Regions from separate parts of the Stenotrophomonas sp. PUT21 genome, predicted to be linked through region 1. Evidence: riboswitches for the same ligand, from Rfam matches in the RefSeq annotation. Region 1 holds a riboswitch; the other holds the start of a gene.

Region 1 (7,569 bases):
GTGCGGTCGCATCGCACGCCGCAGCCCGGTGACCCCCATGGCGTCACCTTCCTCAACTGTGCTCCGAAGTATCAGCACACCGGTGTGACCGATCGCCGGGATTTCTACGAAGTCAGCGTCGGGCACCCCGATGCCACGTGGCTGAAGTCCTTCCCGGTAGGGGCGGAGATCGTGATGTTCGGGTTGTGGCGCCAAGGCAGGAGCAGCACCGCCTCCCGGCCGCACCCGACCGATCCGCGCCGCACGATCACCAGTGTCACCCACAAGCTGGCATTGCGGCCGAGCTTTGCCCGGCAATTGACCCTGGTGGAGTGATTCGCGCGGCCGGCATGGGTGTCCCGTGATCGACAGCTCGCAACGCTAACGACATCCGAGGTTGTGGAGATGTATCACTACATTTCAAATGCGAATGGTTCGTGATACGATTGTTAAGATTTCTTGAAACCCCACACGGACGTCCCCAGCCATCGCCAGCGGGCTCCCATAGCCACGGAGTATTTTCGCGATGTCGCACCCCTCCCCCGTTTCCCGTCGTTCCGCCGCCACGCTGGCCGTCGCCATCGGTCTGGTACTCACCGCCCAGGCGCATGCCGATGCCGCTGCGGATGCGGCCGCCTCGCCCCGCCAGATGGATACCGTGGTGGTTACCGCCACCGGCGCCCAGCAGTGGATCAAGGACGCGCCGGCCAGCATCAGCGTGATCACCCGCGAGGAGATCGAACGCAAGCCGGTCAGCAGCATCGGCCAGCTGCTGAGCACGGTTCCCGGCGTGACCGGTGGCTATGCGCTGTCCGGCGCGCAGTCGAAAATCCGCCTGCGCGGCCTGCCCGAGCAGTACACGCTGATCCTCATCGACGGTCGCCGCCAGGGCAATTCCTCGGGCGTGAACTACCGCGATGATCTGGGCCCGCAGGATCTGAACTGGCTCTCGCCGGACATGATCGAACGCATCGAGGTGGTGCGCGGGCCGATGTCCTCGCTGTACGGCTCAGACGCGATGGGCGGGGTGATCAACATCATCACCCGCAAGATCGCCAGCGAATGGGGTGGCTCGGTCACCTACAACTACAGCAAGCCGGATTCCTCCACGCGGGGCAACACGCTGCAGATGGGCGGGCTGTTCAGTGGTCCATTGACGCAGAACCTGGGCCTGCGCATCGGTGCCAACGTGACCGATCGCGAATCGGACCGCGGCGAGTATCAGACGCCGGGCAACAAAGCCGAGAACGCCAACGCCCTGCTCAACTGGCGCATCAACGATGATCACACGCTGGGCTTTGAAGCCTCGCGCGGCGAGCAGCGCAACCGTGGCGCAGGTGACGTTGGCGCGTGGGGCTTGTCAAAGCTGGTACAGACCGGCTACGCGATCAAGCATGACGGCCGTTATGGCGATGCCGCCACCTCCAAGACCACGCTCGTCCAGAATGATTACGAAGACAAGGGCAGCACCGTCGGCAACCACTCCAAGGAGACGGTGTTCGATTCCGCGTTCACCCGCAGCTTCCACTGGGGCTTCGAGCAGAGCCTGAACGTGGGCGGCCAGTGGAAGCGCGAGGAACTGGAAAACAGCGACACCATCGGCACCGTGCCGGTGACCTGGACCGGCACCGGCCGGATCAGCCCGACCAGCAAAGCCGACTCCTGGGCGCTGTTCGCTGAAGACCACATCACCCTGCACGAGCGTTTCATCCTCACCGTGGGCCTGCGCTGGGACAACACCGACAACTACGACGACAACCTCAGCCCGCGTGTCTACGGTGTCTGGCACCCGTCCGATGCCTGGACCGTTCGCGGCGGTGTCTCGCAGGGCTTCCGCGCACCGACGCTGAAGCAGGGCACTGCCGGCGCGGCCACCCAGTCCGGCGGCCGTGGCTGCACCGCCCTCACCGTGGAAGGCTGGAACAGCCGCTCGGTCAGCGCCGATGGCACCACCGGCTGCTACATGGCGGGCAATCCGAACCTGGAGCCGGAAACCAGCACCAACTATGAGATCGGTGTCGGCTTCGACAAGAACGGCTGGCTGGCGTCGGCCACCTACTTCCTGACCGACTTCGACGACAAGATCCAGCAGGTTCCCCTGCGCGATATCCCGGGGCAGACCAGCAGCTTCGTCAACGGCTTCTGGTGGACCGTGGCGGAGAACATCGAAAAGGCCCGTACGCGCGGCGTGGAAGCCAGCGTCACCGTGCCGCTGCATGAGCGGCTGACCTGGACCACCAACGCCACGCGCATGCTGGAATCGAAGAACCGCACCACCGGTGCCAGCCTGCTGGTCGTGCCCAAGCTCACCGCCAACACCTCGTTGGACTGGCAGGTGACCGACGCCTGGTCGCTCAACCTGAGCGCGCAGCACATCGGCGAGCAGCTGGTGTCCTCCACCAGCGCCACGTTCGCCAAGGCGTACACGACCTGGGATCTGGTCACCGGCTACGACGTCAATGAACACCTGACCGTGCGTGCCGGCGTACTGAATCTCGGCGACGTCTCCACCATCGAAGAAGGCAACAACTACGACGGCGGCGCACGTACGTTCTTCGTGGGTGCCACGGCGCGGTTCTGACCGCGCCGGGTCGAATGCAGACCTGAGGTGACGCAGGGCGGCGCGGACTTATCCGTGCCGCCCTGCTGCGTTGTGGAGCACGGCCTCGTTGCGCGCTGCCGTCCACGCGCGCAGCCCCATCACCGCCAGCCCGACGAAGACCAGATACAGCACCGCGGTCACGTGCAGGGATTTGACCAGGTACATGCCCACATACACGACATCGACCAGGATCCACAGCCACCATGCCGCCGTATGCCGGCGCGCCTGCCACCACTGGGCGACCAGGCTCAGCGCGGCCAGCATCGCATCCAGCCACGGCAGCGCGGCGTTGGTGTAGACATGCATCGCGGCGCCAAGAGCGAGGCCGAACACCACGCCGATGCCCAGATCACGCCACAGGGCGACCCGCGCCAACGGCATGATCGCGACCCGGCCATCGTCCTGGACTTGGCCGCGCCAGTGCACCCAGCCGTAGACCAGGAAGCCACCGAACACGATCTGCAGCAGCGTGTCCGAGTACAGGCGCGCCTCGACGAACACCAGCGCATAAAGCGCCACCGAGATCAGCCCGACCGGCCAGGCAAGGGTCACCCGGCGCGTCATCAGCCACACACCGAGCATGCTGACGATGGCGGCCGACCATTCCAGGATGGCCGGGTTCATAGCGCGAACGTGACCGACAGCCGGGCCTGGCGCGGCGCGCCCGGGAACAGGTAGTAGTCGCCCGAGCTGCTGCCGGTGTCACGCCAGTAGAAACGGTTGAACAGGTTGTCCACCGAGAGGTTCCAGGTCACCGGATGCTCACCCACGCGGTGTTTGAAGCGCAGCCCGGCGTCGAACACGCTGTAGGCCGGTGCGCTGACGCGGCCGTCGGCGGTGGCCACGTTGGAGGAGGCATAGCGCCAGCCGCCGGTCAGCCCCAGGCCGGTCACGAACGGCAGCTGGTACTCCGCATGCACGGTCGCCCGCGTCTTCGGCACGTTGATCAGCTGGTGCCCCTCGTAATCCGGCGTGCCCGCATCGCGCGCGCGGGCCCGCAGGACGCTCGCACTGGCGGTGAGCGACAGGCGCGCGGTCAGCTGCCCCTGTGCGGTGAGTTCCAGCCCGGTGTGGGTCTGCTGCCCTTCTTCGACGAAGGTGTAGCCCGCGTCGCTGTCGTCCGGCCTGGCGTACTGGAACGGCTGCGCGGTGCGGAACAGCGCCGCACCCAGCGTCAGCGCATCGCTGGGCACGTACTTGATGCCCACTTCGGTCTGGCGCGACAGCACGGACGGCAGGAACGCGCCGTCATTGGAGGTCCAGAACGGCGCCTCCTGGCCGAGCGAGATGCCCCGCACGTAGCTGACGTACGCATTGACCTCATCGGTCGCCTTCCAGACCAGCGCGGTCTGCGGCAGGAACCGCGACAGGCGGCTGTGCCGCTCGGGGTTGCCGCGCTTGTCGTAGGCGCGCTCGTCCAGGCGCACGAAGCGGCCGCCGGCCAGCCACTGCCAATCGCCGAAGCTCATCCGGTCCAGGGCGAACACCGCGGTCTGCGCGCTGTCCAGGCGCCGCGCGGAGGGGCCCGGCATCAGCGGCGACGGCTCGAACTGCGGCACCTGTGCATCATGGATGTTGGCGGTGCCCACGTACTCGTTGACGTTGCGGCGCTTGTCCACGGTGCGTTCGAACCGGTCCGCACCCACGCTCAGCGCGTGGCCGACGCTGCCAGTGGTGAAACTGCCGCGCAGCTCGGCACGGAATTCCAGGTTGCGGCGCGTATCGTCCGGGCTGCGGTAATCGTAGATGTCGTAGTCGCCGTTCGGCGCGAAGTAGTTGCCCGGCACGCTGCCGTCCGCACAGCCGGCAGCGTAATAGCAGCCGTAGGCGAAGGCGACGTTGTCGTCGATCACCGAGCGGCTGTAGCTGGCAGACACGCGCGACTGCCAGTTCGGACTGAAATCGAAGGTATGCAGCGCGGTCAGGTTGGTGCTGTCGATGCCGACCGGCCGCTGCCAGGCCTGGTAGCCGAGCAGGTGCTTGCGGTCCACGCCGCGCGGCAGCCCGGTGGCGCCCAGCAGCTGATAGCCCGAGGCCGAGCGCTGCGCGCTGGTCTGGTAGTTGGCGTCCACTTCGAGCTTGCCACGCTCGCCGATCAGCCAATCGGTGGCCAGCGAGTAGAAGTTGCGGCGGCCATCGGCATGGTCGATGTAGGAATCGCTGTCTTCCCAGGCCGCATTGAAGCGCACCCCGAAACGGGGCGACAGCCAATGGCCGAGATCCACCGCGGTGTAGCGCGAGCCTTCCGAATCCGTGCCGAGGGTGACGTTGCGGACCTCGGCCGGGCGCTTGCCCACGTAGTTGATGATCCCACCCGGGGCCATGACGCCAGCGGCGAGGCCGGCCTCGCCCTTGAGGATCTCCACCGCCTGGATGTTCTCCAGCGCCAGGCGCTGTTCGCCGGTGATGGCCAGCCCGTTGAAGCGGTAGCCGGTGCCGGTGTCCAGCGGGAAGCCGCGGATCGCGATGTTCTGGTAGTAGCCGACCGGCGCGTAGCTGTCGCCCAGCGAGGCATCGTTGCTGGCCAGCTCGGACAGCGTGCGCACCTGGCGGCTGTCCAGCAGATCGCGATCGAGCACGTTCACCGAGGCCGGCGTGCTCTTCCAGTCACCGGCACCGAAGCTGCCGGTCTGCGTGGATGCAGCTGCCGGCTGATGCGCCTGCACGCGCACGGCGGCCAGTTCCGTCGGCGAGCGCTCGGGCGCCTCGGCGAGTTCATTGGCATGAAGGGGCAGCGCGGCGCACAGGGCGGCGGACAACAACGTAGGGCGGAAGCAGCGGTTCATTCGATTCGTCATCAGCTGGGGGAGACGAAGCGAAGGCGCGCACGCGCACCGACCCATCACGGCGGTATGCCTGCTGCTCAAAGCTCCCTACGCCGGTGCAAACCGGATCAGGTTCCAAGGGACTCTCTCAGCCTAGTTTCGCCAGGCACCCCCGCTTCTGTGACTATTTCACTACAAACCGTACGGATTTGCGAGCCTGCCCTCAGGCGGCCGCGTGCAGCGCCTTCAGCAGGCCCTGCCCCGCCGCGGTGCTGAACCAGTCAGCATGCCCCAGCAGGAAGGTGTGGTAGGCCACGTCGGCATTGGCAGGCGAGCGTGTCACACCCTCGAAGTACTCCACTTCCGACAGCGCGAAATCGAGCTGCACGATGGGCAGCAGATCGGCCAGCAGATGGACGCGCTCGGCCGATAGCGGCACGATCTCGCGGTAGCCGGCCAGCAGCGCCAGCGCGATATCCGCGCGCACCGCCTCCGCGCCGCGCTCCAGCGCCAGCCAGGCGATGGCGTTGCGTTCGATCGCGGTCGCAAGATCGAACAGGGCGCTGGTCGGTGAGGCCAGCCCGAGATCCAGCACGGTGTCGACCACGGTGGCAGTGCCCTGCTGGCGCCAGAGCAGATTGGAGACATGCCAGTCGTTGTGCGCCCACAGGCGCGGTTCGGCCTGCAGGCGCACGGCCAGTCCGGCATGCCATGGCAGCACCGCCCGCCGCAGATCGCCCTGCCAGTCCTGCCGTTCAAGATAGGCTGCCAAGCCCGGGCGATCCGCGAGATCGGCCTGGATGGCGGCGACCGGATCGGCGGCACGCAGCAGGTCATCGCGCGCGACCAGCAGATGGGTGCTGCGCTGGGGGGCGTCGTAACGCGCCGATGCCAGATGCAGTGTCGCCAGCATCCGCCCGGCTTCGCGCGCCTGCGCGTTATCGGTCAGCAGCGTCCAGGACGGTGCGTCGCGATACAGATCCTGACCACGGCCCACGCTGTGCAGCTCGTAGGTCCAGCCCTCGTGCTCGACCGCCGTGGCGCCATCGCGGTCATCCAGCACGTCGACCACGGGCACGCCGTGATCGGCCAGGTGCCGGATGAAGCGATGTTCCTCGGCCAAGGTGGCCGCCGTCCGGACACTGCCGTGGTGGCGTTTGACGAACACCCGCTCTCCGCCACTTTCAACGATGGCCGCGGCGGACAGTGGCCGCGGGCTGTGCCACAGCAGCCGGCAGGCGCCGGCCAGCGGCGCGAAGCGCTCGCCGAGCCAGGTGATCTCGCGGTCGCTGATGGCGGGCCAGTCGGCGGCCACCTCATCGTTGTTGAGGCCTTGGACGCGGTGGGTGCTGTTGCTCATGGGATGAAGGGATCGATGACGGCGAAAAGGCACGCTGTCACCAGACAGTGGGCGCGGCGAGGATACCAAGCCTCGCCCTGCCAAGGGGAACAGATGCGTCCCGTCAGGGAGTGCCGTTGCCTTGCTTCGCAGCGGCAGACTTGGCCGGCAGCAGCCGCGGCTGCTCCGCATACCAGTCACGGGCACCGGCGAGGTGCCACTTGCGCTGCTCGCCCTGCAGCTCGATGCCGGCGCCCAGCACGCCCCAGCGCAGGTAGAGATCGCCCCGGCGCTTGCCATGGCTCAAGTCCAGCCTTGCCTGCAGGGACAACCGCTCGTTCTCGGCCTGCAGGTCCTCCACGATCAGCTCGCCGCTGCGCCAGCGCAGCTGCCCACTGGCCTGTACCTCGCCGGAGTCGAGCATCCCGAGCACCCAGCGCGGGTACTCGCTGCGTTGCGCGAACACGCCAAGCAACGGCCCGGCATCGCGCAGGCGCAGGTCGGCCAGCCCATCCACCTGGAATGGCGCCGCCGCATCGATGTGACCACTGCGGATCGCCACCTTGCCCCACCAGCGTCCGTCACTCCTTTCATCGCCGACGTGGATATTGCGCAGCTCCACCGTGGTGCCGCCGAGATCGAACTGGCGGCTGTCGAAATCCGCACGCTGCAGGCGCGCCTGCAGCTGCGCATCGCCGCGCATCGCAATGCCTGCCACGCTCAAGCGGGCGCCGCTGCCACGCAGATCGGCGCTGCCCTTGCCCACCCGGCCGGAGGCATCCAGCGAGACATCTCCACTGAGCAGGCCGGTACCGCCAAGCAGGCGCACGTTGTCGTTGCCGAGGTAGCGGTTGTAGGCGGTCAGGTCCGGCACCCGCGCATCG
Region 2 (7,569 bases), 1.1 Mb from region 1:
ATCAGCACCAGCGTGCGCTGGGCACCCAGGTTGCGGATGTCGACGTAGTAGCCGCCGACGTTCTCGCCGGAGGACAGCGAATCCGAACGCGAGATGGCCGGCGAACCGGCCGAGGTCAGGTTGTTCAGCACGTCCGCGACGCTCGAGAAACCCTGCTTTTCCAGGGCTTCGCGCGTCATCGTCAGGATCGGCTGCTGGGTCTCCATGTTGGCGCCGCGGATGCGCGAGCCGGTGACCGAGATACGGTCCAGGTCAGTGGTGCCGGCAGCAGCTTCCTGCGCCGAGGCGAAGCTCGGCACGAGCGCGAGCGCAATGCCGGCGGGCAGAAGGCCCAGCCGCACTGCAGGAGTACGAAAATTCATTTATCTCTCCGAGGTACGTTAGTAGCGTGTTAAACCGCCTCGGAAAGTTACGATTGCGTTGCAGCTAATTATTTGCGTGATGCAACCGAAGACTTTGCCGACTCTGGCGACAGGTTCGCACCCGCCTCACGGTAGCGTGACGCAGACAACCCGAAACGGGCCCGAAACGCCCGTGCGAAGCTGCAGCAGTTGTCAAACCCGCTGGCGGCAGCGACCTCGCCCACCATCATGTCGGTATCACGCAGCAGATCGGCCGCGCGCTCCAGACGCAGGCGCGCCGAGAGCGACTGCGGGCTCTCCGCATACAGGCTCTGGAAGGTCTTGGACAGATACCAGCTGGAGAAGTTGGTGAGCTCGGCCAGCTCACCGATGCGTACTACACGGTGGCTGTTGCCTTCCAGATAGAGACGCGCGCGCTGCATGCGCCCGAACACCTGGCGCTTGCGGCTGCGCGAACGGCCCGGGCAGCGCTGCACTCCGGTCGCCATCCCCTGCTGCAGCGCGGCCAGATGCAGCAACGCCGGGCGCAGGCCCTGCATCGGCCTATCGCTGGTCAGCGCGTCACGCCACAGGCGCATCGCCACGCGCATTTCGCCCCGCGTCATCGTGCCGCGGCCCGCGTAGAGGTTGCAGTCGGCCAGCTCACCCAGCGCGCGCAGCGCATCCGGCGACAGGCTCAAGCCGATGCACAGACCATCACGCCCGGCCTGCACCATCGGCTTGGAATCCTTCTCGAAGGCGATCCACTCACGCTGACGAAGGCGGAACTTGCCCTCCTTGGACTCCACCCAGGCGCTGCCACGGACCTGCATCCAGACGGTGAACGTGGTGCCGGCGGTCTGCAGGCTGCCGAGCCGGGCCACGCCCAGGCAGTTCGGCAGCGCGCCGTCGTCGATGGCTTTGTCCAGGGAGAGAGATTGACCGCGATCGGCCAAAGAGAGCTGACGCATGACTGCACCGTGAGTTTGCCTTTGCTGGCGTGCAGTTTTGCCAAATCAGGCCACTCCCCTCAGGACGTCCTGGCGAGATTGATCCGAATTCGCCACGACAACCTCACGAAGAACTTACGAAGGGTCTTTTCCCTTCATAAACAGCAGGTTGGAGAAGGCTGGGAAGAACGAAGAGGTCCGTTCGGGCAGGCTCATGATGCCGATGTCGGACCCATCGGCGACGGCCAGGGCCACGTACACCGCACTGCCGTCCGGATTTGCGCTGAAGCCGTTGCCGGTTCCCAGCCGATCGGCATCCAGGCAGTGGGCACTGTCGCTGGAGGTCGCGCTGAGCCGGGCGAACATGGTGGCACAGTCGGCGCGGTTGGACAGGTAATCGATCTGCCCGTTGCCGGAGACGGTCCATGCCCGGTAGCGCCAGCGCGAGGGCTGGTCGCTGCGCACCTGGCGAATGCTCTGCGGGCTCAGGGCCGCATCGGCCGACCACAGACCGCTGGCCGACAACCGTGTGAACAGCACACGCTCGTCGGCGACGTCATACCGTGCCTGGGAAACGCCATCGATGCTGCCCAGCAAGCGCCATGGGGTGCTGCTGCGATCAAACAGGGAAAGGCGCATGCGTTCATCGCGATCACGCTCGACCACCAGCAGCTGTTCCGGCTGCTGCCCGTACAGGGCCTGCAGCGGCTGCGCCACCGGTACCGCCAGGCGCACGGTCTGCTCATCACGCGGAGAGACTTCGAAGATCGCCGGGTTGGCGTGTTCATCGCGCCCCAGCACCAGCAGGTGGCGCCCGTCGCGCGACCAGTCCGGGATCTGTCGGGTTTCCGGGCGCAGGCCCTCGATCGGCCGCAGCGATTCAGGACGCTGCAGGTCGGCCCACCACAGCGCGTAACTACCGGAGCGGTTGGAGCTGAAGACCAGTTGGCGGCCGTCCGGCGCGATCATCGGCTGCGCGTCGCGTCCGCCCGAAGCAAACAGGCGCTCCGGCGTGCCGGGGCGACCATCGGCGGCGATCGGCACTTTGAACAGGCCGAACTGCGCCCGCCGATGCATGAACGCCAGCATGTTGTTGCTGCGCGACAGCGCCGGCGACTGGGCGTCGTCGAGCCCCAGGTCACGCAGTGTGCGGGTGCGCGTGTCCAGCTCATACAGGCGTGCTTCGCTGTCCACGCGGCGGCCGAACACGATGTGGCGACTATCGCTGCGCCACGCCCAGCCGCGGATCTCGGCCGAATCATTGGTGAGCTGCTCCGGGGTGCCACCCCCGGCCGGGATCCGCCACAGATCACCGACCTGCGGGTTGCGCACGAACACGATCCAGCGCCCATCGGGCGAGTAGCGCGGCGCGTACTCGAAACTGTCCGGATCGATCTGGTAATCGAGCGCGGTCCAGCTGCCGCTGGCGAGGGTGAGAATGCGGATGCCGCGGTGTGCGTACTTGCCCGACAGCGAGCCGAACAGCAGGCCGCGCCCATCCGGCGTCCAGTCGAAGCTGAGCAGTTCGGTGCCATCGCAGCGGGTGACGTGACGCAGCGCGCCGCCGGTGGCGCTGGCGATGATGACCTCGCAGCTGCCGTCCGGGCCAAACCGCGCGAACGCGATGTCCCGCCCGTTGGGCGACCAGTTCGGGAACCGGTCCGAGTACGTGGCCGGTGTATCCATCAGGATGCGGGCCGGCGCATTGCCGGAGGTCTGCACCTTGATGACGCTGCCCTTGCGTGAAGGCATATCGGCCTCGTAGGCAACCTGCGAACCATCCGGCGACAGCGTCGGATAGGTTTCAAAGCCCGCGGTGGCGGTGATGAGCCGGTACGGCCGCTGCGGACTGCCGATCACGCGGGTGCCATCTTCAACCGCCGCATCCAGCGCCGAGGCAGGCGGTTCACGCTGGACCAGCAAGGCGGCCATGACCAGCAGGGCGACCAGCATCGCCACGCCGATGGCGAGCAGGATGTAGCGGCGGGTACGCCGCCACTGCCTGCGCAGCGGGCTGTCACCGCGTTTGCGCGACGGCGGCGCCCCAGGAGGCAGCACCTCGGCAGCGCCCGGCACATTGGCGTCCACGCCCTCCATCGCCTCCAGACCCCGCACTTCCTCGACCGCACTCACCGGCACCAGCAGGCGGTAGCCGGTCTTGGCAATGGTTTCGATATACGCGGTGCCGGCCTCTTCGTCGGTCGCGAAGGCCTTGCGCAGCTGGGTGACGGCCTGGGTCAGCACATCGTTGGTAGGCAACGTATCGGGCCACACCTCGGCGAACAGTTCGTCGCGGGTCACCACTGCGCCCGGCGAGCGCATCAAGGCCTTCAGTACGCCCAACGCCTTCGGCGTCAGCCGACGCGGGCGACGCACGCCCACCACCATCACTTCCCGCGAGGAAAGAATGACGGTGCAATCGCCGATTCGAACTACATCGGCTGACGGTCGCTCACTGTCGTTGATGATCATTCCGGTGACACGAGTGAATGCAGGACTACTGGAACGCAGCATTCATCACAATCGACAACGACCGAACGAACCGCCAGATTCCGCACAAGGCATCAGCGCAAAGCGCAAAAACACTGAAGCGCGCGAATACTAGCCTATGTGGGTTAACCGCACCTGTGCGTGTGGCCAACAACAGGCTCTCTCTCGCCGACGAATTCACATAAATAGATTCAGCATTCGCGCCTCCGGGCGCGAACTTTTTATGCGCGATTCAGCTTTGTATGCGGCGGATCATGGTGAGACCGACCAAGCGCGAGACGACGAGCGCGACATACATGACACCGGCGAACTGCTCGAGCATCACCAGCGCGCGTGCCTGCGAGTGGATCGGTACGACATCGCTCAACCCGACCCCGGACAGCAAGCTGAAGCTCAGATAAAGCAGCTCCATCCACGTGCGCAGTTCACTCTCACTGGTGGCCACAAAACTGCCCGGGTACCACTGCTGGCAGACCGCGAAGGCGAAGGCGAACGCCCAGGCCAACAGCGTGAAGGTGGCACCTGCGGCGAACAGTTCGTCGCGGGTGACCTTGTGGTCCTGCAGCATGTAGGCGATCAGGCTGCCGGCGGTATAGAAGTACAGCAGGCACTCGAGCAGCTGCGCGGTCGTGACCAGCGCCGGGCGTTCCAACAGGGCGCCTGAAATGGAGAACACCACGGAGGGAATCGCCAGCACCAGCGCCACCCACATCCCGAGCGGGCTGCGCCTCACCACCCACAGCGCCAGGCCGAGCACGGCGATGCCGAACGCACCGAACAGCGCGCGGCTGGCACCGGCCTCGTCCATCGCCGGGTACAGCAGCACGCCGAGCAACTGCACCGCCAGCAGCCAGGCAGAAGGATGCCGGCGCGCAATCGCCAGCCATTTGGTGCTGCGTGCTATCGCCATCGTCGTCCCCGCCCTGTCTGGTCGCGCCGAGCTTAGCCGGAATCATGCGGGGCCTGGATGATGACCGGGGCGGCGCATGCCGCCCCGGCCGGTGCCTCACTCCTGGCGATATACCTCGGCGCCGAGATCGCGGAACTGCGCGGCCTTCTCGGCCATGCCGGCCTCCAACGCTTTCTGCTCCTCCAGGCCCTGCCCCGCCGCATAGTCACGCACGTCCTGGGTGATCTTCATCGAGCAGAAGTGCGGCCCGCACATCGAACAGAAGTGGGCCAGCTTGTGCGCGTCCTTGGGCAGCGTTTCATCGTGGAATTCCTTGGCCTTCTCCGGATCCAGCCCGAGATGGAACTGGTCTTCCCAGCGGAATTCGAAGCGCGCCTTGCTCAGCGCGTTGTCGCGCACCTGCGCGCCAGGATGGCCCTTGGCCAGATCCGAGGCGTGCGCGGCGATGCGGTAGGCCATGATGCCGTCGCGCACGTCCTGGCGGTTGGGCAGGCCGAGGTGTTCCTTGGGGGTGACATAGCAGAGCATCGCGGTGCCGTACCAGCCGATCATGGCCGCACCGATCGCACTGGTGATGTGGTCGTAACCGGGGGCGATATCGGTGGTGAGCGGGCCCAGCGTATAGAACGGCGCCTCACCGCACTCGCGCAGCTGCTTGTCCATGTTTTCCTTGATCAGCTGCATCGGCACGTGGCCGGGGCCTTCGATCATGGTCTGCACATCATGCTTCCAGGCGATCTTCGTCAATTCGCCCAGTGTTTCCAGCTCGCCGAACTGCGCGGCATCGTTGGCATCGGCGATGCAGCCCGGGCGCAGGCCGTCGCCCAGTGAGAACGTCACGTCGTAGGCCTTCATGATCTCGCAGATGTCCTCGAAGTGCGTGTAGAGGAAGTTCTCCTTGTGGTGTGCCAGGCACCACTTGGCCATGATCGAGCCGCCGCGCGAGACGATGCCGGTCACGCGCTTGGCGGTCAGCGGCACGTAGCGCAGCAGCACGCCGGCGTGGATGGTGAAGTAATCCACGCCCTGCTCGGCCTGCTCGATCAGGGTGTCGCGGAAAATTTCCCAGTTCAGTTCCTCGGCGCGGCCATCGACCTTTTCCAGCGCCTGATAGATCGGCACGGTGCCGATCGCCACCGGCGAATTGCGCAGGATCCATTCGCGGGTTTCATGGATGTGCTTGCCCGTGGACAGGTCCATCACGGTGTCACCGCCCCAGCGTATCGCCCAGACCAGTTTCTCCACTTCCTCGGCAATCCCCGAGGAAACGGCGCTGTTGCCGATGTTGGCGTTGATCTTGGTGAGGAAGTTGCGACCGATGATCATCGGCTCGCTTTCCGGGTGGTTGATGTTGTTGGGCAACACGGCGCGGCCGCGGGCGATCTCGTCGCGGACGAACTCGGGGGTGATGATCCTGGGGATCGAAGCCCCGAAGGATTCCCCCGGATGCTGCTTGAGCAGCGTAGCGTCCCGGACCGCCTCGAGGCGCTGGTTCTCGCGGATCGCCACGAACTCCATTTCCGGGGTGATGATGCCGCGGCGCGCGTAGTGCATCTGGGTGACGTTGGCACCCGCCTTTGCCCGCCGTGGCTGCAACCGCGAGGGGAACCGCACGGCGTCCAGACGTGCGTCGGTCTCACGCGAGCGGCCGAAGGCGGAGCTCAGGCCATCCAGCACGTCGGTATCCCCACGCTCGGCCACCCAGGCAGCGCGCAGCGCGGGCAGACCGGCCGACAGGTCGATAGCGACAGCCGGATCGGTATAGGGGCCGGAGGTGTCGTACACCGTGACCGGCGCATTCTCTTCGCCGCCGAACAGGGTGGGCGTGCGGGTCAGCGTGATCTCGCGCATCGGCACCCGCAGGTCGCTGCGCGAACCCTGCACGTGGATCTTGTGCGAGCCGGGAATCGGCCGGGTGACGGAGTCGGAGAGGTGTTGGGCCTGTTGCTGCAGGGCGGAGAGCTGGGCGTTCATCGAGGCATCGTCCTAGGTTCAATCCCCGCACAGGAATGTGCGGTTCTATGCGAGGGAGTCGCATGGGAGGGACGAAACGGCGGCGCTCGACGGACGGATCGCGGGCGGTCTCCGGGCGCGGTGGCCCTACGGCGCGATGCATCTGCAGATGCGAAGCTTCCCTACGCCGGTATCAACCGGATCAGGTTCGAAGGGACTGTCTCAACCTTGGCCACTGGGCCGCGGTACCCCCGCTTCGGGGCGAATTAGAGCACAAAGCGACGACCGTCGGCGCGCTGGCGGCAGACGGGCTGACGTGTTTGGCCTTGGGTGTGAACAAAGCGCCGACACCCGATGCACTACCATGCTGCAGCGCGGTATGCGGTGCGATCAGGGAGTGACGTCCCGATCGCGCGTACGCCACGCTCTGCTCGACGCCATTGACGTCCGTACTGACCGGCCTCGACCGGCTTGATCCGCCCCAGTCGTTGCCGCTGTGCCGCTGGAGATTGCAAGCCTCGGCTCGCCCCTACTGATCGGAGACACGCCTGCATGGTGTTCCGCATTTCCATTGCATTGGTCGCACTGCTGGTGCTGATCGCCGGCCTCGCGCCGGGCCCCTTCAACGAGGTCGTCCAGAGCGGCCTGTCCACCATCATCCGCAGTACCGGCTGGCTGTACCTGCTGGTGGTGTTCATCACCCTGTCCTTCCTGATGTACCTGGCCTTCGGCCGCTTCGGTTCGCTGCGCATCGGCGGCGAAGATGCCGAACCCGACTTCTCCAACGCCAGCTGGATGTCGATGCTGTTCGCCGCCGGCATGGGCATCGGCCTGGTGTTCTGGGGCGCGGCCGAGCCGATCTCGCACTTCGTGAAGCCTCCCGAGGGACTGGCGCCGCAGAGCATGGAGGCGGCGCGCGCCTCGA

What was found. A riboswitch is a leader RNA that binds a small molecule or an ion and turns the genes downstream of it on or off. The one in region 1 is predicted to bind thiamine pyrophosphate.
Region 2: it holds a riboswitch for thiamine pyrophosphate, as region 1 does, so the genes downstream of both, thiC (phosphomethylpyrimidine synthase ThiC) here and ACTT2I_RS09565 (TonB-dependent receptor) in region 1, are expected to answer to the same signal.

What each region holds. Positions count from the first base shown of each region.
Region 1 covers NZ_CP197645.1:2,071,878-2,079,446, forward strand. Annotated here, with positions in the region: gene ACTT2I_RS09550 (hypothetical protein) at 1-315, shown strand, start outside; gene ACTT2I_RS09555 (TonB-dependent receptor domain-containing protein) at 506-2,560, shown strand; gene pnuC (nicotinamide riboside transporter PnuC) at 2,609-3,205, opposite strand; gene ACTT2I_RS09565 (TonB-dependent receptor) at 3,202-5,367, opposite strand; TPP riboswitch at 5,435-5,530, opposite strand; gene ACTT2I_RS09570 (phosphotransferase enzyme family protein) at 5,570-6,706, opposite strand; gene ACTT2I_RS09575 (hypothetical protein) at 6,810-7,569, opposite strand, start outside.
Region 2 covers NZ_CP197645.1:3,167,369-3,174,937, forward strand. Annotated here, with positions in the region: gene ACTT2I_RS14430 (TonB-dependent receptor plug domain-containing protein) at 1-362, opposite strand, end outside; gene ACTT2I_RS14435 (helix-turn-helix transcriptional regulator) at 431-1,312, opposite strand; gene ACTT2I_RS14440 (winged helix-turn-helix domain-containing protein) at 1,427-3,763, opposite strand; gene ACTT2I_RS14445 (ion channel) at 4,014-4,691, opposite strand; gene thiC (phosphomethylpyrimidine synthase ThiC) at 4,788-6,665, opposite strand; TPP riboswitch at 6,806-6,907, opposite strand; gene ACTT2I_RS14455 (BCCT family transporter) at 7,197-7,569, shown strand, end outside.